DNA from 2 places in the Chromobacterium sphagni genome. Region 1 is predicted to be linked to the other one. Evidence: riboswitches for the same ligand, from Rfam matches in the RefSeq annotation. Region 1 holds a riboswitch; the other holds the start of a gene.

What was found. A riboswitch is a leader RNA that binds a small molecule or an ion and turns the genes downstream of it on or off. The one in region 1 is predicted to bind glycine.
Region 2: another riboswitch for glycine. It lies ahead of gcvT (glycine cleavage system aminomethyltransferase GcvT); the one in region 1 lies ahead of BI347_RS19925 (trimeric intracellular cation channel family protein).

What each region holds. Positions count from the first base shown of each region.
Region 1 covers NZ_MKCS01000003.1:204,243-214,244, forward strand. The annotation lists gene BI347_RS19900 (substrate-binding periplasmic protein) at 1-654, shown strand, start outside; gene BI347_RS19905 (FMN-dependent NADH-azoreductase) at 719-1,327, opposite strand; gene BI347_RS19910 (LysR substrate-binding domain-containing protein) at 1,436-2,377, shown strand; gene BI347_RS19915 (GNAT family N-acetyltransferase) at 2,421-2,960, shown strand; gene BI347_RS19920 (DUF3141 domain-containing protein) at 3,095-5,599, shown strand; glycine riboswitch at 5,671-5,757, shown strand; glycine riboswitch at 5,762-5,859, shown strand; gene BI347_RS19925 (trimeric intracellular cation channel family protein) at 6,014-6,628, shown strand; gene BI347_RS19930 (TIGR02117 family protein) at 6,684-7,445, shown strand; partial or broken gene BI347_RS23070 (IS5/IS1182 family transposase) at 7,650-7,895, opposite strand; gene BI347_RS19940 (response regulator transcription factor) at 8,208-8,915, shown strand; gene BI347_RS19945 (ATP-binding protein) at 8,912-10,002, shown strand, end outside.
Region 2 covers NZ_MKCS01000001.1:1,356,389-1,366,390, reverse strand. The annotation lists gene gcvP (aminomethyl-transferring glycine dehydrogenase) at 1-2,457, opposite strand, end outside; gene gcvH (glycine cleavage system protein GcvH) at 2,607-2,993, opposite strand; gene gcvT (glycine cleavage system aminomethyltransferase GcvT) at 3,059-4,147, opposite strand; glycine riboswitch at 4,189-4,287, opposite strand; glycine riboswitch at 4,302-4,393, opposite strand; gene BI347_RS06540 (amino acid permease) at 4,646-5,977, opposite strand; gene gluQRS (tRNA glutamyl-Q(34) synthetase GluQRS) at 6,279-7,175, opposite strand; gene fdxA (ferredoxin FdxA) at 7,269-7,592, shown strand; gene BI347_RS06525 (hypothetical protein) at 7,623-7,886, opposite strand; gene cheD (chemoreceptor glutamine deamidase CheD) at 7,946-8,551, opposite strand; gene BI347_RS06515 (protein-glutamate methylesterase/protein-glutamine glutaminase) at 8,548-9,633, opposite strand; gene BI347_RS06510 (CheR family methyltransferase) at 9,639-10,002, opposite strand, start outside.

The sequences.
Region 1 (10,002 bases):
CCGGAAATCATCCACGAGCTGGCGCGGCGGCTGAATTGCCCCATCCAGAACGAGAGCGACTACCCCCGCCCGCGGGTGCTGAAGCTGCTGGAAATCGGCCAGGCCGACATCGGCACCTCGACGCTGATCACGCCGGAACGCAAACGCTACCTGTGGCTGCTCACCTACCACCACAGCAAGAACATGGTGCTGCTGCATCGCGGCGTGCAGGCATCCTCGCTGCCCGAGCTGCTGCAGCTGCCCAATCTGCGCTGGGGCATGATACGCGGCTACCGCCACAGCCCGGCCCAGGATAAACTGCTGGAAGACTTGGTGCAGCAGCACAAAGTGGTGATGGCGGAAAACGAGGACGATCTGTACAAGATGGTGTGCAGCGGCGTAGTCACCGCCGCCTTCGGCCATCCGGTCAGCTACGACCCCTGGCTGCAAAGCCATCAGGCCAGCCAGCAGGTCACCGTGCACGACTTCTTTCCGGATACGGAAACCATCTCAGGCGGCCTCGCGCTGAGCAAGGCGCGCTTCAGCCAGGAGGCGGCCGCGCGCTGGAACGACGAAATCATCCGCATGTACCATGATGGCTCGTTGCGGGCGATCATGCGCCGCCACCTGAGCGAAACCAGCGTCGAGCATGCCCTCAGGCTGCCGCTGGACTAAGATCGGGCCGACATGGAAAAGCCCCGGACTTTTGCGGGGCTTTGGCGTTTTCCTCCAGCCGGAATCACAGCGCCAGCTTGGCGATGGCTTCCTTGGCCAGGTGGATCGAGGTGGCGCGCTTGTCCGGCCCCATGCCGATGGCTTCGGCGCGGACGATTTCCACATCGATCACGCCCAGGAAGCCCAGCACCTTCACCAGAAAGTCCTCCTGAAAATCCATCAAACTGCCCTGCTCGCCGCTGTGCACGCCGCCGCGGCCCGAAACCAGCACCACCTTCTTGTTCGGCACCAGGCCCACCGGGCCGTTTTCGCTGTATTTGAAGGTGCGGCCGGCTACCGCTACGCGGTCGATCCAGCTCTTCAGCTGCGAAGGAATGGAGAAGTTGTACATCGGTGCGCCGATTATCAGCACGTCGGCGGCGATGAATTCTTCGATCAACTGATCGTTCAGCGCGCTTTCGCTGCGCTGCGTCGCGGTCCAGTCCGCCTCGGCGACGAAGCGCGCGCCGACGATCTCGCCGGACAGGTGGGCAATGGGGTTGGCGGCGAGGTCACGGTAGGTGGTTTCAACATCGGCGTGGCGCTGGCGCAGCGTATTGGCGACGACGGCGGACAGCTCGCGGGTAACGGAATTGTCGGCCAGGATGCTGGAATCGAGATGGAGCAGTTTCATTTGGCAGTCTTTCAATGTCAGGGGGGAATGACTGCATGATAGGCAGGTGCAACAATTCCGAATAGACTACTAAAATTGGAAACATTGTTCTACCAGCGGGACAATAAAATGCAAGACTTGAACGACCTGTTGTATTTCGCCAAGGTGGTCGAGCACGGCGGCTTCATGGCCGCCGGCCGGGTGCTGGGCATTCCCAAATCGCGCTTGTCGCGGCGGGTGGCCGAACTGGAACACCGGCTGGGCGTGCGCCTGCTGCAGCGGACCACCCGCCGGCTGGCCCTGACCGAAATCGGCAGCCAGTACTATCAGCACTGCCAGGCAATGCTGGCGGAAGCCGAAGCCGCCAACGAGACCGTGCTGCAAAGCAGCGCCGAACCGCGCGGCCTGATCCGCGTCAGTTGCCCCGAGCTATTGTCCAAAACCATGCTGAGCGCGGCAGTGCCGCGTTTCCTGGCGCGTTACCCGCAGGTGCGCATTGCGCTGGACTCCACCAACCGCAGGGTGGACCTGATCGAGGAAGGCGTGGACGTGGCGATCCGGGTGCGCAATGTGATCGAGGACAGCGCCAGCCTGGTGGTGCGGCGGCTGGGTAAGAGCCGGGTGATCCTGGTCGCCAGCCCCTCCTTCATCGAACAGCATGGCGAACCGCAAACCCCGGAGCGGCTGGCCGCATTGCCGGCGCTGACCATGAGCCGGCCCGACAGCCGCGGCCAGTGGATGCTGCTGGACAATGTCGGCCAAAGCTACACCATACACATCGACACGCCCAGGCTGATGACCGACGACATGATCGTGCTGCTGGAGGCCGCCATCGCCGGACTGGGCATCACCGCTCTGCCGCGCAATGTCTGTCATCAGGCGCTGGCTGACGGCAAGCTGCGCCACATCCTGCCGCAATACGATTTTCCCTGGGGCATCCTGCACGCCGCCTTTCCCACCCGCCGCGGCCTGTCGCCGGCGGTGCGCGCCTTCATCGACTTCATCAGCCAGGAATTGATCAGCGAAGAGATTGCCGGCGACTGGGGGCGCAGCGACATTCGCCCGGCATGACAATTGCTTCACCCCCGGTTTCCCGCACCGGATGGTTGAAAACATGTTCACGCTGCGCCCGCTGGCCGAAACCGACTCCCTGGAACAACTGACCGCGCTGCTGCACCGCGCCTACGCTCAGCTGGCCTCAATGGGCCTGCGCTACACCGCGGTGGACCAGAGCGTGGCCGTGACCCGCCGCCGCATCGCCGGCGGCCACTGCCTGCTGGCATGGCGCGGGAATGCGCTGGCCGGCACCATCACGGTGCATCATCCGCTGCCGGCCTCGCCCTGCCCGCAATTCCGCCAGCCGGATGGCGCGGTGCTGATGCAGTTCGGCGTCGATCCCGTCTGGCAAGGCTGCGGCCTGGGCTCCCTGCTGATGGACGCCGCCGAAGCCTGGGCCCGCAGCCAGGGCTATCTGCGCATCCGCCTGGACACCGCCAAACCCGCGTCCCATCTGGTGGAGCGCTACGGCAAGCGCGGCTACCGCGTCGAGGCCCCGCTGCAATGGCCGGACAAAGCCTACGCCAGCGTGGTGATGGTCAAGGAACTGGAAACGGCCGCAGCGACTCGAACTCCTGTTTGCGCCGCAACAAATTGATGGCTGCGCGCCACAGACCAGGCTCAGACCATCCGCTTTTATTGCATTGCAGCATCAAGCGAGTACAGTGGCGTCCATGGCCTTGTCATCGGCCGCCACGCCTGTCTCCATCTTTTCCAAAGCAAGGGGTTGCAATGTGGTCAGCTACTGCAGTTCAAGGCGGGACTCCCCCGTTCGCACAACCGCTGTTTGATTACTGGCTGGACGCCTGCCAGCGCGGCATCCTGTACTGGGACGTGCTCTACCAGCGCGGCGCCACTTACCTGGAACACTGTGAGAGCGGCAAGCCGCCGGTGCTGGTGTTCGACCACAAGATCATCCAGGACGGGCGCGAACTGCCCGATCCGGCCAATTACGCGCTGGCGGCCATCGCGCCGCCGCCCAGTTGCCCGCCCACCAACCCGGCCCTGCGTCCCTTCGTGGTGATAGACCCGCGCGCCGGCCACGGCCCGGGCATAGGCGGCTTCAAAATGGACAGCGAAATCGGCATCGCGCTGCAACAAGGCCACCCCTGCTACTTCGTGATGTTCTTCCCACAGCCCGAGCCCGGCCAGACCATAGAAAGCGTCAGCAAGGCCGAAGGCGCCTTCCTCAAGCGTGTCAACGAGCTGCACCCCGACTCCGACGGCAAACCCTTCGTCATTGGCAACTGCCAGGGCGGCTGGGCGCTGGCGATGCTGGCCGCGGTGGCGCCGGAACTGGTGGGCCCCATCCTGCTGGCCGGATCGCCGCTGTCCTACTGGGCCGGCGTCCGCGGCAAAAATCCGATGCGCTACGCCGGCGGGCTGAACGGCGGCACCTGGACCGCGTCGCTGGCCGGCGATCTGGGCAACGGCCACTTCGACGGGGCCCACCTGGTCAACAACTTCGAAAAACTGGACCCGGCCAACACCCTGTGGAAGAAGTCTTACAACCTTTACTCCAAGGTGGATACCGAACCGCAACGCTATCTGGACTTCGAGCGCTGGTGGGGCGGCCATTACCTGCTCAACAAGGTAGAGATGGAGTGGATCGCCCAGAAACTGTTCGTCGGCAACGATCTGGTCCACGGCAAGATCGCCAGCCATGATGGCAAGGTGCGGGTGGACATGCGCAACATCCGCTCGCCCATCGTGGTGTTCGCCTCCTGGGGCGACAACATCACCCCGCCGCAACAGGCGCTGAACTGGATCGCCGACCTCTACGACAGCGTCGAGGACATCCGCGACAACGAACAGACCATCGTCTACGCACTGCACAGCAAGGTGGGACACCTGGGCATCTTCGTGTCCGCCGGCATCGCCAACAAGGAACACAGCGAATTCGCCAGCGCGCTGGACCTGATAGACGTGCTGGCCCCCGGCCTGTATGAAGCCATCATCGAAGACATCGCGCCGGACGCGCCCGGCCAGGAATACATAGAAGGTCGCTACATCATCCGCTTCGAAGCGCGCGACGTGCCCGACATCCTGGCACTGGACGACGGCCGCGACGACGAACGCGCCTTCGAGGTGGTGAAGCGGGTGTCGGAGATCAACCAGGGCGTGTACGACCGCTACCTCTCCCCCGCGCTGCGCGCCATCGGCAACGAAGCCAGCGCCCGCCTGCTGCGCGAGCTCCACCCGGCCCGGCTGGAACGCACGCTGATCTCTCCGAAGAATCCCTGGCTGTGGTGGCTGCCCGGCCTCGCCGCCCAAGTGCGCGAACAACGCCGGCCAGTGGCGGAAAGCAACCCGCTGTGGCAATGGCAGGAGCAGCTCTCCCATTTCATCGCCCAGTCGCTGGACCAATACCGCGACCTGCGCGATGCCACCCAGGAGCAACTGTTCCGCGCCGTCTACGAGTCGCCGCAGCTGGCTACCCTGGTCGGCGTGCGGCCAGCCAGCGAGCCGCGCAAGCACGTGCTGGCCTGGGAAAGCCGCGAGCTAGCGCGCCTGAAGCGCGAGGCGCTGGACCCCAGCTTTGAGCAGGGCACGCTGGCCGACGGCTTCGTCCGGCTGCTGCTGTACGTCAGCATCGGCATGGGCGTGGTGGATGAGCGGCCGTTCAACGCCATCCGCCGCGTGATGCGCGACGTGCGCCACGAATACCCGCTGACGCTGATGCAGCTCAAGGACATCGTCCGCCACCAGATATTCTTGGTGCGACTGGATGCGCCGCGCGCGCTGCAGGGCTTGACCCTGCTGCTACCTGACCCGCACCGCCGCCATCAGGCGTGGATGCTGGCGCGCGACCTGCTGTCATTGCGCGGCGCCATACCTCCGGAACATCAGGCACGGCTGGACGAAGTAGCGCAAGTGTTGCAGTTGGAAATCAACGGGCAAGCCAGGGCCGAACCGCCCGCCGCGCCTGCGATCCAGCTATTGCCCAAACCCGCTGCCGCCAAGCCATCGGCAAAACCCGCAACCACCTCCGCTCCAGCGGTCAAGCCCAAATCCGGCAAACCTGCCGCCACGCGTCAGACCGCGAAAACCGCGCCGGAAAACAGACCGACAGCCCAAGCCGCGGTGAAGTCGGAGGAAGCCAAGCCAGTTGTCGCGGCCAAGCCGGCCAGCGCGCGAAAAGCGCCGGCCAAGGCCAATGGCCAGGTGCCGGGAGAGGCCGCGCCGGCCAAAACCGGCAAGACAAGTCCCCGCGCCAAACCGCAAGCCAAATCCTGACCGAGCACAGCCGGGGCGCAAACGCGCCCCGGTGCTGCCGTTGACTATTCCAATAGCAAAAGCTAATATAGTGACTCTCTGCGGGAGAGAGGGGCCACGCCCCCGCCGAAGACGCAAGCTCCCATAATCGCTCAGGCAAGCCGTACCGCAGTGTTTCATTGATTCAAGCCGATTGGAGAGAGGCTGCCGCGAGCAGCCCACCGAAGGGGCAAGTGGCCAAAGGCCATGCAACTCTCAGGTAAAAGGACAAGGGGAGAGGCTGTTCCGTAGCCCGGAATCCACCCAGGAGTCTGCCTTGTCCCGCTCTTCATCCAGCGGCGCGCCCGACGTTTTCCGGCGCCCTGCACTCGTTCCGTTCCCGCTTCCCCGTCTGCCGGCCCCTCCGGCGCGCAACTGCCGCAATCGTGTGAAATCATGCTGACCCTGATCTATCTCATCGCCATCACCGCCGAAGCGATGACCGGCGCCCTGGCCGCCGGCCGCCGCAATATGGATATTTTTGGTGTGACCGTCATCGCCTTCCTCACAGCCCTCGGCGGTGGCACCGTGCGCGACATCGTGCTGGGCCGCTACCCGATAGGCTGGACCCAACATCCGGAATACGTGCTGCTGGTAGTGGCCGGCGGCATCGCCGCAGTGCTGGCCGCCCGCTTCATGCGCCACCTGAACCGGCTGTTTCTGGTGCTGGACGCATTGGGCCTGGTGGCCTTCACCATCATCGGCTGCGATGTGGCGCTAGGCATGCACTACCATCCGGTGATCGTGGTGATGGCTGGCATGATCACCGGCATCGCCGGCGGCATCCTGCGCGACGTGCTGTGCAACCGCGTGCCCATCGTGTTCCGCCGCGAGTTGTACGCCAGCGTGTCGCTGCTGGTGGCCATGCTCTATCTGGGCCTGAATCTGCTGAACGTGCCGCACGACTACAATATCGCCGCCAGCTTCGCTTTTGGCCTGGCCCTGCGCCTGACCGCGTTATGGCGCGAATGGCAGCTGCCGGTCTTCGCCTATAGGCACGACCACCATTGAGCCACCCGACACCCCGCCCCGCGGGGTGTTTTGTTATGGCGCGGATTGCGCTGCCTTGTCGCCACCGGGGAGGAGTGCGATCATCCGCCATCCATCTTCCCTTCGCGGAACCATGAGCCAAGAGCATCCACGCCCCGCAAGCCGCCTCCGATTCCTGGCACCTCTCGCTCTGACAGGCCTGTTGGCCATGCCTGCGGCCTACCTGCAGGCCGCGCTGGCGCTCGGCCTGCTGCCAGCCAACCGCGACTGGCAAGCGCCAGCTGCGGGCATCCCCATTTACCTGGACAGCAACGGCGTGCATACCGGCCTGGTGCTGCCTATGCGAAACAGCCAGATGGACTGGAGCGCGCGGTTTCCGCCGCGGCAGATTCTTCGCGCCGACCGCTTTGCGGCCTCTCCTTACATCGCCATAGGCTGGGGCAGCCGCACCTTCTTTCTGCAAACGCAGACCTGGGCCGACCTGACGCCAGGCAAAGCCCTGGCGGCGCTGGCTTCAGACGACAGCGTGCTACACGTGGAATATCAGCCCCAACCCAGCGAAAGCGCCAATACGCGCAAAATGCTGCTCACCCCGGGCCAATACGCAAAGCTGGTGGATTTCATTTCCCAAAGCATGCCCATCGACGCCGACGGAAAACCTTTGTGGCTCAAGGATTACCACTATGACGGCAATGACGCCTTTTATCAGGCCAACGGCAACTACAACCCATTGATGACCTGCAATCAATGGACGCGCAACGCGCTGAACGCCGCCGGCGTGCGCACGGCTTTATGGTCCCCTTTTGGTCAGGCTTTGCTCTGGCATGCGGGCAGCTAGAGCCTCCTCGGAGACCCACGACAGCGCCACACACCTGTCCTTTTATTTAGGTACAAAAACACTGTCAGACAATCGATTGCAACTCAAGCACTCCTTCCTTTCAAAATGACGGTTTCCGCTTAATAGCCAATCGATGCCCTCTATCCGAGGGGCTTTGTTGCATAACCCCGCCCAAGAACGTGCGTCTCCTTGTCCAGAGCGAATTCAGTTCATCGCTGCCACCGCCACGGTCTTCGGGCGGCCCAGAGCGGTAAAATGGTTCAAAAACGCCGCGCGCACTTGCAGTTCCGCCACCTGTCGATCAAAGGTGCGCGCCATCACTCGGCTACACGGTCGCTTGAAACCGTGCATCTTCGTTTCCGCCAGACTGCGGCGGTGATAGCCGCTCCAGCGTTTCCAGATTCGTCTCCCCAAGCGTTTGCACGCCGCGATCGCGGCGTTGCGCACCTCGCTGCCGGTGATTTTCGACTTCGACGGCTTGGCATTGCCAACAAACCATGCCCCAACATGAAACAAAAAGCCATTGGCATTTGATTAAAAATAAATAAAAATCAAATGCATAAAATGCTCGAAGCTCCTCCAGCATCCTGTGGTTTCGCGGCCGCGCCGAGTAGAATCGACTGAGGGGAAAGCGCTAGCCGCGCACTCGCCATGACAAAAACAGCCATGCCGCGCTTTCACTCGGCAGCATGCATAATCAACAATGGAACGGCAGGGCCGGCCATGCCGGCCCCTGCGGCGAGCATCCGTGGGGAAAAAAACATGTCCAATAGCAAATCTGTCACAGGCCAGTCCCTCCATCCCATCCGCATCGCACTGCTGGACGATCATCTGATGATCCTGCATGGCCTGGCCAGCCATCTGGCTGGCGTGCCAGATCTGCAGATTACCGGCAGTTTCACGGCCAGCAGCCAGTTGATCCAAGCCCTGGCCAACGAGCAAGGAGACCGCGCCGATGTAGTGGTGATTGATTACACGCTGCGCCCCGACGACATCGATGGCATCAATCTGATCCGGGCGCTGCGGATACGCTTTCCACCGCTGCGCCTTCTGGTGATGTCCGCTTATTACACTCCCGCCACCGTCGCGTTGGCCTTGCGCGGCGGCGCCCATGGCTTCATCGGCAAGGAGCAGGGACTGGACGAGTTGGTGGCAGCCATCCGCGCGCTGGCCGCAGGCCGCGACTACCTCAGCGCGGAGATGTCGCAAGCGCTGCAGGCCAGACAGGACAAACCGGAACCTCCGCCGCACGGCCCCAGTCCCACCTTGCTCGACCATCCCGACCTGTCGCCGCGCGAACGCGAAGTGTTGCGCTGCTGTCTGCACGGCTTGTCGGTGAGCGACATCGCGGCCAAGTTCTCGCGCAGCATCAAGACCATCAGCAACCAGAAGCAGTCGGCGCTGAAAAAACTCGGCCTGCGGCGCGACAACGAACTGTTCCAACTGCAACACCGGCTGGAGGACAAATGAAGCCGGCATCGAGGCTGCGCAACGGAGGCCCGCTCCTGGCGGCCCTGCTGGCCCTGGTCCTGCTGCTCGGTCACAGCCAGAGCATGGCCAGCACCTTCAATGCGCCGGAACGCGCCTGGCTGTCCCGCCAGCCAGTGGTGCGCTACGCGATAGACCCGCACGGCTGGCCGATCGAATACCTTGAGCAAGACGAGCACAAGGGCCTGACCCAGGAGTATCTGCAGCGGATAGCAGACATCAGCGGCATCCGCTTCCAATTGGTGCCGGTGCAAAACCGCTTCCAGGCGATGACGATGATGCTGCAAGGCCGGTTGGACCTGCTCACCGCCACCTCGCCCAAGCTGATTCCTGCGCCGTTCAATCAGCAGATGCTGTTTACCGACCCCTATTTTTCCGGCAGCACCCTGCTGGTCACCCGGGCGGACAAGCCCATCGTATTCGATCCCGCCAAACTTAACGGCAAGACTGTCGCGGTTGAGCAAGGCGATCCCTACGAGTACTTCCTGCGTCAGTACTATCCCGACATACATATCGTGCCGGCCGCCACGCCGCTGGCGGCGCTGGACGCGGTAGCGGAAAACCGCGCCTATGCCGCAGTCGGCCTGGACGCCACCTTGCAGGCAGTAATCCAGCGCCGCTATTACGGCACGCTGCATATCGCCGGCAGCGTCAGCGAGATGCCGCGTCTGGTGTCGATGGCGGTCAACCTGCGCCAACCGATGCTGCGCGACATCATCAACAAATCGCTGGCGCAACTCACCGCTGAAGACACCGACGCCATCCTCTACACCTGGCTGCGGACCACAGACTACGGCATGCCGTCATGGCGCTCCATCGCCCGTTATTACGCTTTCGAGCTCACCGCGCTGGGCATCGGCCTGCTGGCACTGGTGCTGCTGGCGCAGCGCGCGCGAGCCGCCCAGCGGGCGGCTCAACGCAGCGAGGCGGAAAAATCGCTATTCCTGGCGATGATGAGCCACGAAATCCGCACGCCGATGAATGCCATCCTGGCCTCGGTGGAGCTGCTGCGCCGCGCCGCGCTGCCGCCGCGCGAACAAGAGCTGGCGGCGCTGGCCAACGCCTCGGC
Region 2 (10,002 bases), on a different contig from region 1:
GACGCCGCTGGCGGCCTTGAGCGGGCGCAGGTCGATGATGCACTCGTGCGCGACGCGGCCGTTGGCGCCGGTGTACAGCACCGGGAAGTGCTCGCCCAGACGGGTGGCCAAGTAGTTGGCTGACAACAGCGCATTCTCGGTGGCCTGCTTCATGCCTTCCGCGCCCATCATCGCGATGTACATATAGGAGATGGGCAGGATGGAGGCGGAACCGAACGGCGCGGCGGACACCGCGCTCTGGCCGGCTTCGGCGCCCGGCACCGGCGTCACCACGTGGTTGGCGATGAAGGGCGCCAGATGCGCCTTCAGGCCTATCGGCCCCATGCCCGGGCCGCCGCCGCCGTGCGGAATGCAGAAGGTCTTGTGCAGGTTCATGTGCGACACGTCGGCACCGATGTCGGCCGGACGGGTCAGCCCCACCTGGGCGTTGAGGTTGGCGCCGTCCATGTACACCTGGCCGCCGTGGCGGTGCACGATCTCGCAGATCTGCTTGATGCCTTGCTCGAACACGCCGTGGGTGGACGGATAGGTGATCATCAGCGCCGCCAGATTGGCCGAATGCTGCTCGGCGCGCGCCTTGAGATCGGCCACGTCCACATTGCCGGCCTCGTCGCAGTCCACCACCACCACCTGCATGTTCATCATCTGCGCGGTGGCCGGATTGGTGCCGTGGGCCGAGCGCGGAATCAGGCAGATGTTGCGGTGGGCCTCGCCGCGCGACTCATGGTAGCGGCTGATGGCCAACAGGCCGGCGTACTCGCCCTGAGCGCCGGAGTTGGGCTGCATCGAGATGATGTCGAAGCCGGTGATGGCGCGCAACTGCGTCTCCAGGCCGGCGATCATCTCCAGATAGCCCACAGTCTGCTCGCGCGGCGCGAACGGGTGCATATTGGCGAATTCCGGCCAGGTGACGGGAATCATCTCGCTGGTGGCGTTCAGCTTCATGGTGCAGCTGCCCAAGCTGATCATCGAGTGGTTCATCGCCAGGTCGCGGTTTTCCAGCTTTTTCATATAGCGCAGCATCTCGTGCTCGCTATGGTGAACATTGAACACCGGGTGCGTCAGGATCGCGGACTCGCGCTTGAGCGCCGCCGGGATCGCGTCCTGAGCGGCGGCGTCAAGCTGGGCGATGTCGGCGCTCTGGCCTGTGAACAGCTCGATCAGCTTGACGAGGTCCGCCTCGCTGGCGGCTTCATGGAAGGCCACGCCCAGCACATTCTTGCCGGCGCGACGCAGGTTGTAGCCTGCGGCCAAGGCGGCGGCATAGATGGCGTCGGCCTTGACGGCCTCCACCTGCACCGTGTCGAAGAAGCGGTCGAACACCAGCTTGCCGCCGGCGGCCCGCACCGCGTGGGCGAAAATGGCGGCCAGCCGGTGAATGCGGGCGGCGATGCGCTTGACGCCCTCCGCGCCGTGATACACCGCATACATGCTGGCCATATTGGCCAGCAACACCTGGCTGGTGCAGATATTGGAATTGGCCTTCTCGCGGCGGATGTGCTGTTCGCGGGTCTGCAGCGCCATCCGCAGCGCGGTCTTGCCCTTGGCGTCGACCGACACTCCGATGATGCGGCCCGGCGCCGAGCGCTTCATCTCGTCCTTGAAAGCGAAATAGGCGGCGTGCGGGCCGCCGAAGCCCATAGGCACGCCGAAGCGCTGGGTATTGCCCAGCGCGATGTCGGCGCCCATCTCGCCCGGAGACTTCAGCGCCACCAGCGCCATCACGTCAGCCGCCACCGCGGCGATGCCGCCCTTGGCCTTGACCGCCGCGATATGCGGGGTGAGGTCGATCAGGTCGCCGGCCTCGCCCGGATACTGGAACAGCGCGCCGAAGTAGTCGCCGTTGCCGGCTTCTTCCGGATGGCCCTGCACCAGCTCGAAGCCGAAGTACTTGGCCCGGGTGGACATCACATCATAGGTTTGCGGCAGCACGCGGCTGTCGACGAAGAAGCGGCGCGACTTGGACTTGGACACGCGGCCGGCCATCGCCATCGCCTCGGCGGCGGCGGTGGCCTCGTCCAGCAAGGACGCGTTGGCCATTTCCAGACCGCTGAGGTCTATCACCATCTGCTGGAAATTGAGCAGCGCCTCCAGCCGGCCCTGGGCGATCTCGGCCTGGTACGGGGTATAGGCGGTATACCAGCCGGGGTTTTCCAGCACATTGCGCAGGATGACGGCCGGCGTCTTCACCGGGTAGTAGCCCAGACCGATAAAGGATTTATTGACCACGTTCTTGGCGGCAACTGCCTTGAGCGCGGCCAGCGCCTCGGCCTCCGGCTGCGACGGCGGCAGGTCCAGCGCGCGGTTCAGCCGGATGTCGGCCGGCAGCGTTTCGCCGACCAGCGCGTCGATGGACGCCGCGCCGATGGCCGCCAGCATCTGTTGGCGCTCGTCGTCGGACGGTCCGATGTGGCGGGCGATGAATTCGTTGCGATTGAAGAGTTCGGAGAGCGACATGTTCAAGACCTTCCATTGCTGCCGCGAAACCCGCCATGCCCAGATGTCGGCGAGAACTGCCAGCGCTCGCCCATCGATGTTCATGCCGTTTACGGTTCGCGGCCAAAAAAAACGCCCTGAGTCTCGCGACTGCAGGGCGGGTTCAGCGATCAGGCGCCGATTTCCTTGGCGTAGGCGGCTGCGTCCATCAGGCCGTCCAGATCGGCCGGATTGGCCGGTTTGAGCTTGAAGAACCAGCCGGCGCCGTAAGGCTCGCTGTTGGCCAGGTCCGGCGCGCCTTCCAGCTCTTCGTTCACCGCCAGGATTTCGCCTGCGATCGGACAGTACACGTCGGACGCGGCCTTCACCGACTCAACCACCCCGGCCTGCTCATCGCGGGCCAGTTGCGCGCCCACCTTGGGCAGCTCTACGAAAACGATGTCGCCCAGCAGCTCCTGCGCGTGCTCGGTGATGCCCACGGTTACGGAGCCGTCGGCTTCCAGGCGCAGCCACTCGTGGCTTTCGACGTATTTCAGTTCGGCGGGGATGTTGCTCATCTTGAAGTTCTCCAGCTTAAGATCAGATCAATGGTCATGGCGGTCGTCGTTTGGACGCCGCCCTATTATTCGAATACTTTCTTGCCGTTGCGCACGAAGGGCATCTTCACCACGCGCACATCGGTCAGCGTGCCGCGCAGATCCACCTGGGCGGCGGCGCCGGTGGCGGCGGGCACCCGAGCGATCGCGATGGAGTGCTTCAGCGTGGGCGAGAAGGTGCCGCTGGTGATGACGCCTTCGCCGACGCCCTCCACCACCACCTTCAGGCCTTCGCGCAAAACGCCGCGGCCTTCGAGCACCAGGCCCACCTGCTTCATCGCCACGCCCTTGGCCTTTTGCGCTTCCAGCGCCTCGCGTCCGTTGAACTTGCGCTCCTTAGGCTCCCAGGCGATGGTCCAACCCATGCCGGCCTCCAGCGGCGATACGGTTTCGTCCATGTCGTGGCCGTACAGGTTCATGCCGGCCTCCAGGCGCAGCGTGTCGCGCGCGCCCAGACCGATCGGCGCGACGTCAACGGCTTGCAACTGATTGAAGAAGGCGATGGCCTGATCGGCGGGGACCATGATTTCCAGACCGTCCTCGCCGGTATAGCCGGTGCGGGCGTAGAACCATTCATCCTGCGGCAGGCCCTGGAACACTTTCAGCGCGCGGATGGCGTCGGCCAGTTCCGGCTTGATCCTGCAAACCTTGTCTATGGCCTCCGGACCCTGCACCGCCAGCATGGCGAGGTCGCGGCGCACCTTGAGCGCCACGTCGAAGCCGGCCTTCTGCGCGTCCATCCAGGCCAAGTCTTTTTCAGTGGTGCCGGCGTTGACCACCATGCGGTAGCCGTAGGAAGTGAGGTAGACGATCAGGTCGTCGACGACGGTGCCTTCCGGCGTGAGCATGCCGGAATACAGCGCCTTGCCCTCGAAACCGAGCTTGGCGACGTCGTTGGCGATCAGTTTTTGCAACCAGGATTTGGCGTCGGAGCCGGTGACGTCTATCACCGTCATGTGGGAGACGTCGAACATGCCGGCGTCGCTGCGGACGATTTCGTGTTCCTTGAGCTGGGAACCGTAATGGATGGGCATTTCCCAACCGGCGAAGTCAACCATCTTCGCGCCGGCGGCGACGTGGGCGTCGAACAGCGGGGTACGTTTCGGGGCCGTCATGGTGCGGTGGTCCTCTTGCAGGTGTGTGTTTCCTCTATCAACCACACCCCTCTGTCCCTGCACCTGAGATTTTCCGGCTGGATCAGCCGTTAGCCCCTTCGGTGGGCGCCACGGGGACGCCGCTCTCCAGATTCTGCAAGCCGGCAGCCGCCAGCCCGATGATACAGTCCTTTTGCCTGAGCGATTGCGGGTGCACTTGCGCCTTCGGCGGCGATCGCAAGGACCGCTCTCTCCTGTATGACCCGGCGATTATGGTAGCAGTCGCGGCGGCTTGGCAAGCCGAGTTTATTTCGAAGTAAAACAGTTTGTTTTTCTGTTCTTATAAGAAAAGAATATTACAAAAATAATAATAATTGCCATTCGGATGCGAAAATTTCACCGGTCAAACCAGCCTATCCGCTAACAGCCGCTGCCAAGATGCTTATGGACCTGCCGGCGGCCTGCCATGAAAAAAGCGCAGCGCTGAACGCTGCGCTTTTACGGTGAGCCATCGCGCCGTCAGGCTGCGGCGTGCCGCTCCTTCAGCTGCCAGACATACACCGGCAGACCCAGCAGCAACAGCAGCATGCCCCACATCACGGTATCCGCGCCGGAGCCGTACAAGGCCCACAGCGAGTAGACAAAGCCTATCCCGGCGAAAAAGCCCGGCGCCACAAAGTCCCGCTTGGAAAACGCCTTGCCGCGCATCAGCATGATGGCAATCAGCGCCATCGAGCAGAAGGCGTATGGCAGCAGCGTGGCGGCGGTGGCCAGCAGGATGATGAATTCGAAGATTTTCACGCCGCTGTCGCCGCCGGCATACTTGATGGCCATCAGAATGGTCACCAGGGTGCTGGACAGCACTAGGCCGAAAATAGGCACGCCCGCGGCGTTGCGCCGCGCGAAACGGCTGGGGAACAGCTTGTCCTTGGCCGCCGCCGCCGGCACATGCGCCTGCATCAGGCTCCAGCCGTTGAGCGCGCCGAAGCAGGACACCACCGCGCCGAAACCGACCGCCCAATAGCCCCAATCGCCCCACATCAGCCGGGCGGCGTCGGCGAACGGCGCCTGCGAAGCCGCCAGCACGTCGGCCGGCATCAGACCCATCAGCGACACGGTGGACAGGATGTACAGCAGGGTGGCCAGCAGCGTGCCTATCACGGTGGCGCGCGGGATGGTTTTGGCCGGCTCCACCACGTCTCCGGCCGGCACAGAGGCCGACTCCAGGCCAAGGAAGGCCCACAGCGTCAGCGCCATGGTCGCGGACAACGACGACATCAAAGGCTTGTGATGCGGGTTGAACACCAGATTATCCGCGTTCAAATGGAAAAAGCCGATGAAGGTCACCGCCGCCAGCGGCAGCAGCTTGAGCAGCGTGGTCACCACCGCCACCATCCCGGAGCTGCGCGCGCCGCGGCTGTTGATCCAGGTGACGATCCAGATCAGGCTGATGGCGAAGGCTCCCGCCAAAGGCTCGCTGTGTCCCAGGATGGGGAAAAACACTTGCATATAGCTGGTGGCGGCCACCGCCAGCGCCGCATTTCCGGCCCACAGCGCAATCCAGTAGCCCCAGGCGATCCAGAAGCCGGCGAAGTCGCCGAAACCGGCATGTATATAGGCATACGGCCCGCCTTCGCGCGGCAGCATCGCCGACAGGCGGGCGAACACCAGCGCCAGGCAGATCGCGCCGCACGAAGTCAGCAGCCAGCCCAGCATGGATATGCCGCCGAACGGCGCCAGCGACGCCGGCAGCAGGAACACGCCGGAACCTATCATATTGCCCACCACCAAGGCGGTGCACATCCAGACCCCGAGCGAGCCTTTCTTTTGGATGGAACTGTTTTCGCTCAAACCAGATTCTCCGTTGAGGCGGAAAGCATCCCGCGCCGGACTCGCGAGAGTCGGGCGCAAACATGCGGATGATTGGGGAAAACGACGGCTTAGGCTGGCTTGTCTTGCAGGCTTCAAGATAGCCCAGCCCTGGCTGCTTGGCCGATCTCTCGACATCGGCCGGCCTGGGCGCCAACCGCCGCGCCGGAAAAAAAGGGCGCATTAAAACACAGTTTTGACGTAAAAACATGTCGCATTGCCGATTTTTTTACAAAAAAATCGTGCCGCGACAAATGCTTATGTCAAAAGAATAAGAAAGGCCTTATATGTCGGACAAGACCAGCGGGCCGCGCGGCACCCTGCTCAGGGACCAGCTGGCGATAGCCCAGCGCCACAGCTCACCCAGACTGCCGCACTCCGGCGGCGGCGGGTGGCCCAGCAAGGTCAGCGCGGCGCGCAGCTGGCGGGCGGCGTCGTCCACGCATATCGCCGGCGCCAGCGTCTGTTTGGACAGCTTCTCTCCGGCGGCATTGGTCAGCATCGGCAGATGGCAATAGTCAGGCGGCGCCAGCCCCAGGCTGTCGTACACCTGCAGCTGGCGCGGCGTGGACACCAGGAGATCGGCGCCGCGCACGATGTCGTTGATGCCCTGATCGGCGTCATCCACCACGACCGCCAGCTGGTAGGCCCAGAATCCATCGGCGCGCAGCAGGACGAAATCGCCGATATCCCGCGCCAGATTCTGCCGGCTTTCGCCCTGCAGGCGGTCCATCACCACCCGGTCCCCATCCCGCGTCCGCAAACGCCAGGCCCTGCCCTCCCGCCCGTCCGGGCAGCCGCGGCGACAAGTGCCGGGATAGACGTAGCCATCCAACCCGCGCTGGGCGCGGGCGGCGATTTCCTTGCGGGTGCAGCAGCAGACATAGGCGTGGCCGCTGGCAATCAATTGCTGCAGCGCGGCGCGGTAAAGGTGGTGGCGTCGGCTCTGGTAAACCACTTTGCCGTCCCATTCAAAACCGAAGGCCTCCAGCGTGCGCAGGATATCGTCCGCCGCGCCAGCCACCTCGCGCGGCGGGTCCAGGTCCTCCATCCTCAGCAGCCACTCGCCGCCGCGGCTGCGCGCTTCCAGATAGCTGCCGACTGCGGTGCAAAGAGACCCGGCATGCAACAGGCCGGTCGGGCTGGGGGCGAAACGGCCCCGGTATAATGACTTAGACATCTTGATTAGGCAGGCCGAAATCTACAACGGGACAAATTATCGCTAAAATACAACTATCCCGATTCACGATTCCGCTTTAATGAGGGTACACGAATGGCGTACGTTGTAACCGATGCCTGTATCAAATGCAAATACACCGACTGCGTGGAAGTGTGTCCGGTGGACTGCTTCCACGAGGGTCCCAACTTCCTGGCGATAGACCCCGACGAATGCATAGATTGCTCGCTGTGCGTGGCGGAGTGCCCGGTGAACGCCATCTACGCGGAGGACGATGTGCCCCAGGGCCAGGAAGGTTTCATCCAGCTCAATGCCGAACTGGCCAAAGGCTGGCCGACCATCACCCAGCGGGCAGATCCGCCGGCCGACCACGCCGATTGGGCCCAGGTGTCCGGCAAGTTGCAACACCTGGAAAAGTGACAACGGCCGGCTCCCTCGCGCATCGCGGAACTATTGGCATTTGAATATCGCCAGACTACGATCCGCGGCCTGCTTCCCCACCCGCGCCAGAACCGCGCGCCTGCCCAAGCCGCCGCAATAGCCATCCGCCAACCCGGCGGCGTAAGGCAGCTCGCCGTCGTACACATGCATGTACTGGTATGTGATGCCCGCGCTAGAAAAAGACCATGGTTTCACCGTCTCTCCCGGCGCGACAAAGGCGATGCCGTGCAAGGCGCATCCGCCCAGGCAGCCGGCTGCCAGCCACCCGCCCATCCGCCTTGGCCAATCGAAGCGTCCGCCCACCCCAAGATCCTCGCCATTCGCTCGCATCGTCAAATGAACAGATCGATATCGCCGGTCTTCGCCCCTTCGTTCTGCTCCAGGATGCGGCCGCGGTATGGCTGCTCGGCCTTGATCGCCAAACTGCTGCGCTTGAGCTTCTTGATCAGCACCTTGCCGGTATGGGTGAAAAAATACACCTTGCGCGCGCATTCGCCCAGCAGGTCCTCTGCCAGCACCGGAATCTGCTCGTTGGCCAGATAGCCGCGGATAAAGTTGGTATTGCGCTCGCCCACATTCACCACGGTCATGCCCTCCAGCACGTTGCCGGCGCCGAATATCTTGGCCTCCAGCCGGTGCCGCATCGCTCCCAGCTTCTGCATGTCGGTGATCAACAGCTCCATCGCGTTGACGCCGAAACGCGCGGCGGACGTGCCCGCGCCCAGATCCAGCGAGCCTTCGGGCAACAGGAAGTGGTTCATGCCGCATACGCCAGACGTGCGGTCGCTCAGGCACACCGCCACGCAGGAGCCCAGCAGCGTCACCAGCATCCTAGGCTGATTGGTGGCATGAAACTCGCCCGGGAACACCTTTACCGCCATGATCTGGAAATGCTTGTCGTAGTACTGATGGCCGTTCATCGCGTCGGCATGATTCATGTACTTGCCCTTTCGGCATGATTTTGCAGGCACTCGACGACCCTGGACGCCAATTGGCCCAACGGGTAGACGTGCATCACCCCGCCGGCCTTGAAGGCCTCCCTGGGCATGCCGTATACCACGCAGCTGGCCTCGTCCTGGCCAAATGTGACGGCGCCGGCATTGCGCATCCGCAGCATGCCGTCGGCGCCGTCCCGGCCCATGCCGGTGAGAATCACGCCGATCGCGCTCTTGCGCAGATGCTGCGCGGCCGAATCGAACAGTGGGTCCACCGCCGGACGATGGCGATTGACCTGATCCCCCTGATCCAGCGCGATCTGGTAGCCGGTCGGTCCGCCCGGACACACCCGCATGTGCCAGTTTCCCGGCGCGATATACGCCATGCCGCTCCTCACCTGCTCGCCGTCCTGCGCCTCCTTCACCTGCATCGGACACAGATTGTTGAGCCTGGCGGCAAACGTGAAGGTGAAGTGCTCCGGCATATGCTGGACGATCAATATCGGCGGGCAATTGGCCGGCATACCCATCAGGAAGTCCTTGATCGCCTCGGTGCCGCCGGTGGAGGCGCCGACGAAGATCACGGCGTTCTGCCGGAACAGGAGCGGGCCGCTGCGTGCCGGCGCCGGCGGCGGCGGGGGCTGCTTGAAGCGCATCGGCTGCCGCAGCCGGGCGCCGGCCACCACCCGCAGCTTCTCGCGGATTTCCTCGGCGTACTCCTGCATCCGGCGCGACACATCCTCGGAAGGCTTGTGCACGAAATCCACCGCGCCCAGCTCCAAGGCGATCAGGGTGGTTTCCGAACCCGACTCCGTCAGCGACGAGATCATCAGCACCGGCGTCGGCTTCAGCCGCATCAGGCGGCGCAGGAACTCCAGCCCATCCATGCGCGGCATCTCCACGTCCAGCGTCACCACGTCCGGATTGGTCTCGCGTATCCGTTCGCGGGCGATGATGGGGTCGGAGGCGGTCGCCACCACCTCCATATCCGGCGCCTCGTTGATGATGGCGGTCAGAAGATTGCGGATCAGCGCCGAATCGTCCACCACCACCACCCTGATTCTGTTCTGGATGGCAGCCGCCATGTCTCCTACCCTCCACGCTCCGGATGCGCCAGGCGGTAAGCCGTCCTGCCGCAACCGACAAAAGCATCGGTCAGATGCACGATATTCTCCGAATGCCCCAGCAGCAGCAGACCATCCGGCTTCAAGCAACTCTCCATCTTGGACAGTATTTCCGCCTGGGTGGGCTTGTCGAAATAGATCAATACATTGCGGCAGAAAATCACGTCGAACCGCCCGATATCCGGCCAGCACGGTTCCACCAGATTGAACTGGAAGAACGACAACGCGTCCCTCGCCTTCTGCTTGAGCCTGACCTTGCCCTCGTTGGCGCCGACGCCCTTGTCGAAATACTTCTTCAGTAGTTGCGGCGAGACTTTTTCGGTGCGTTCC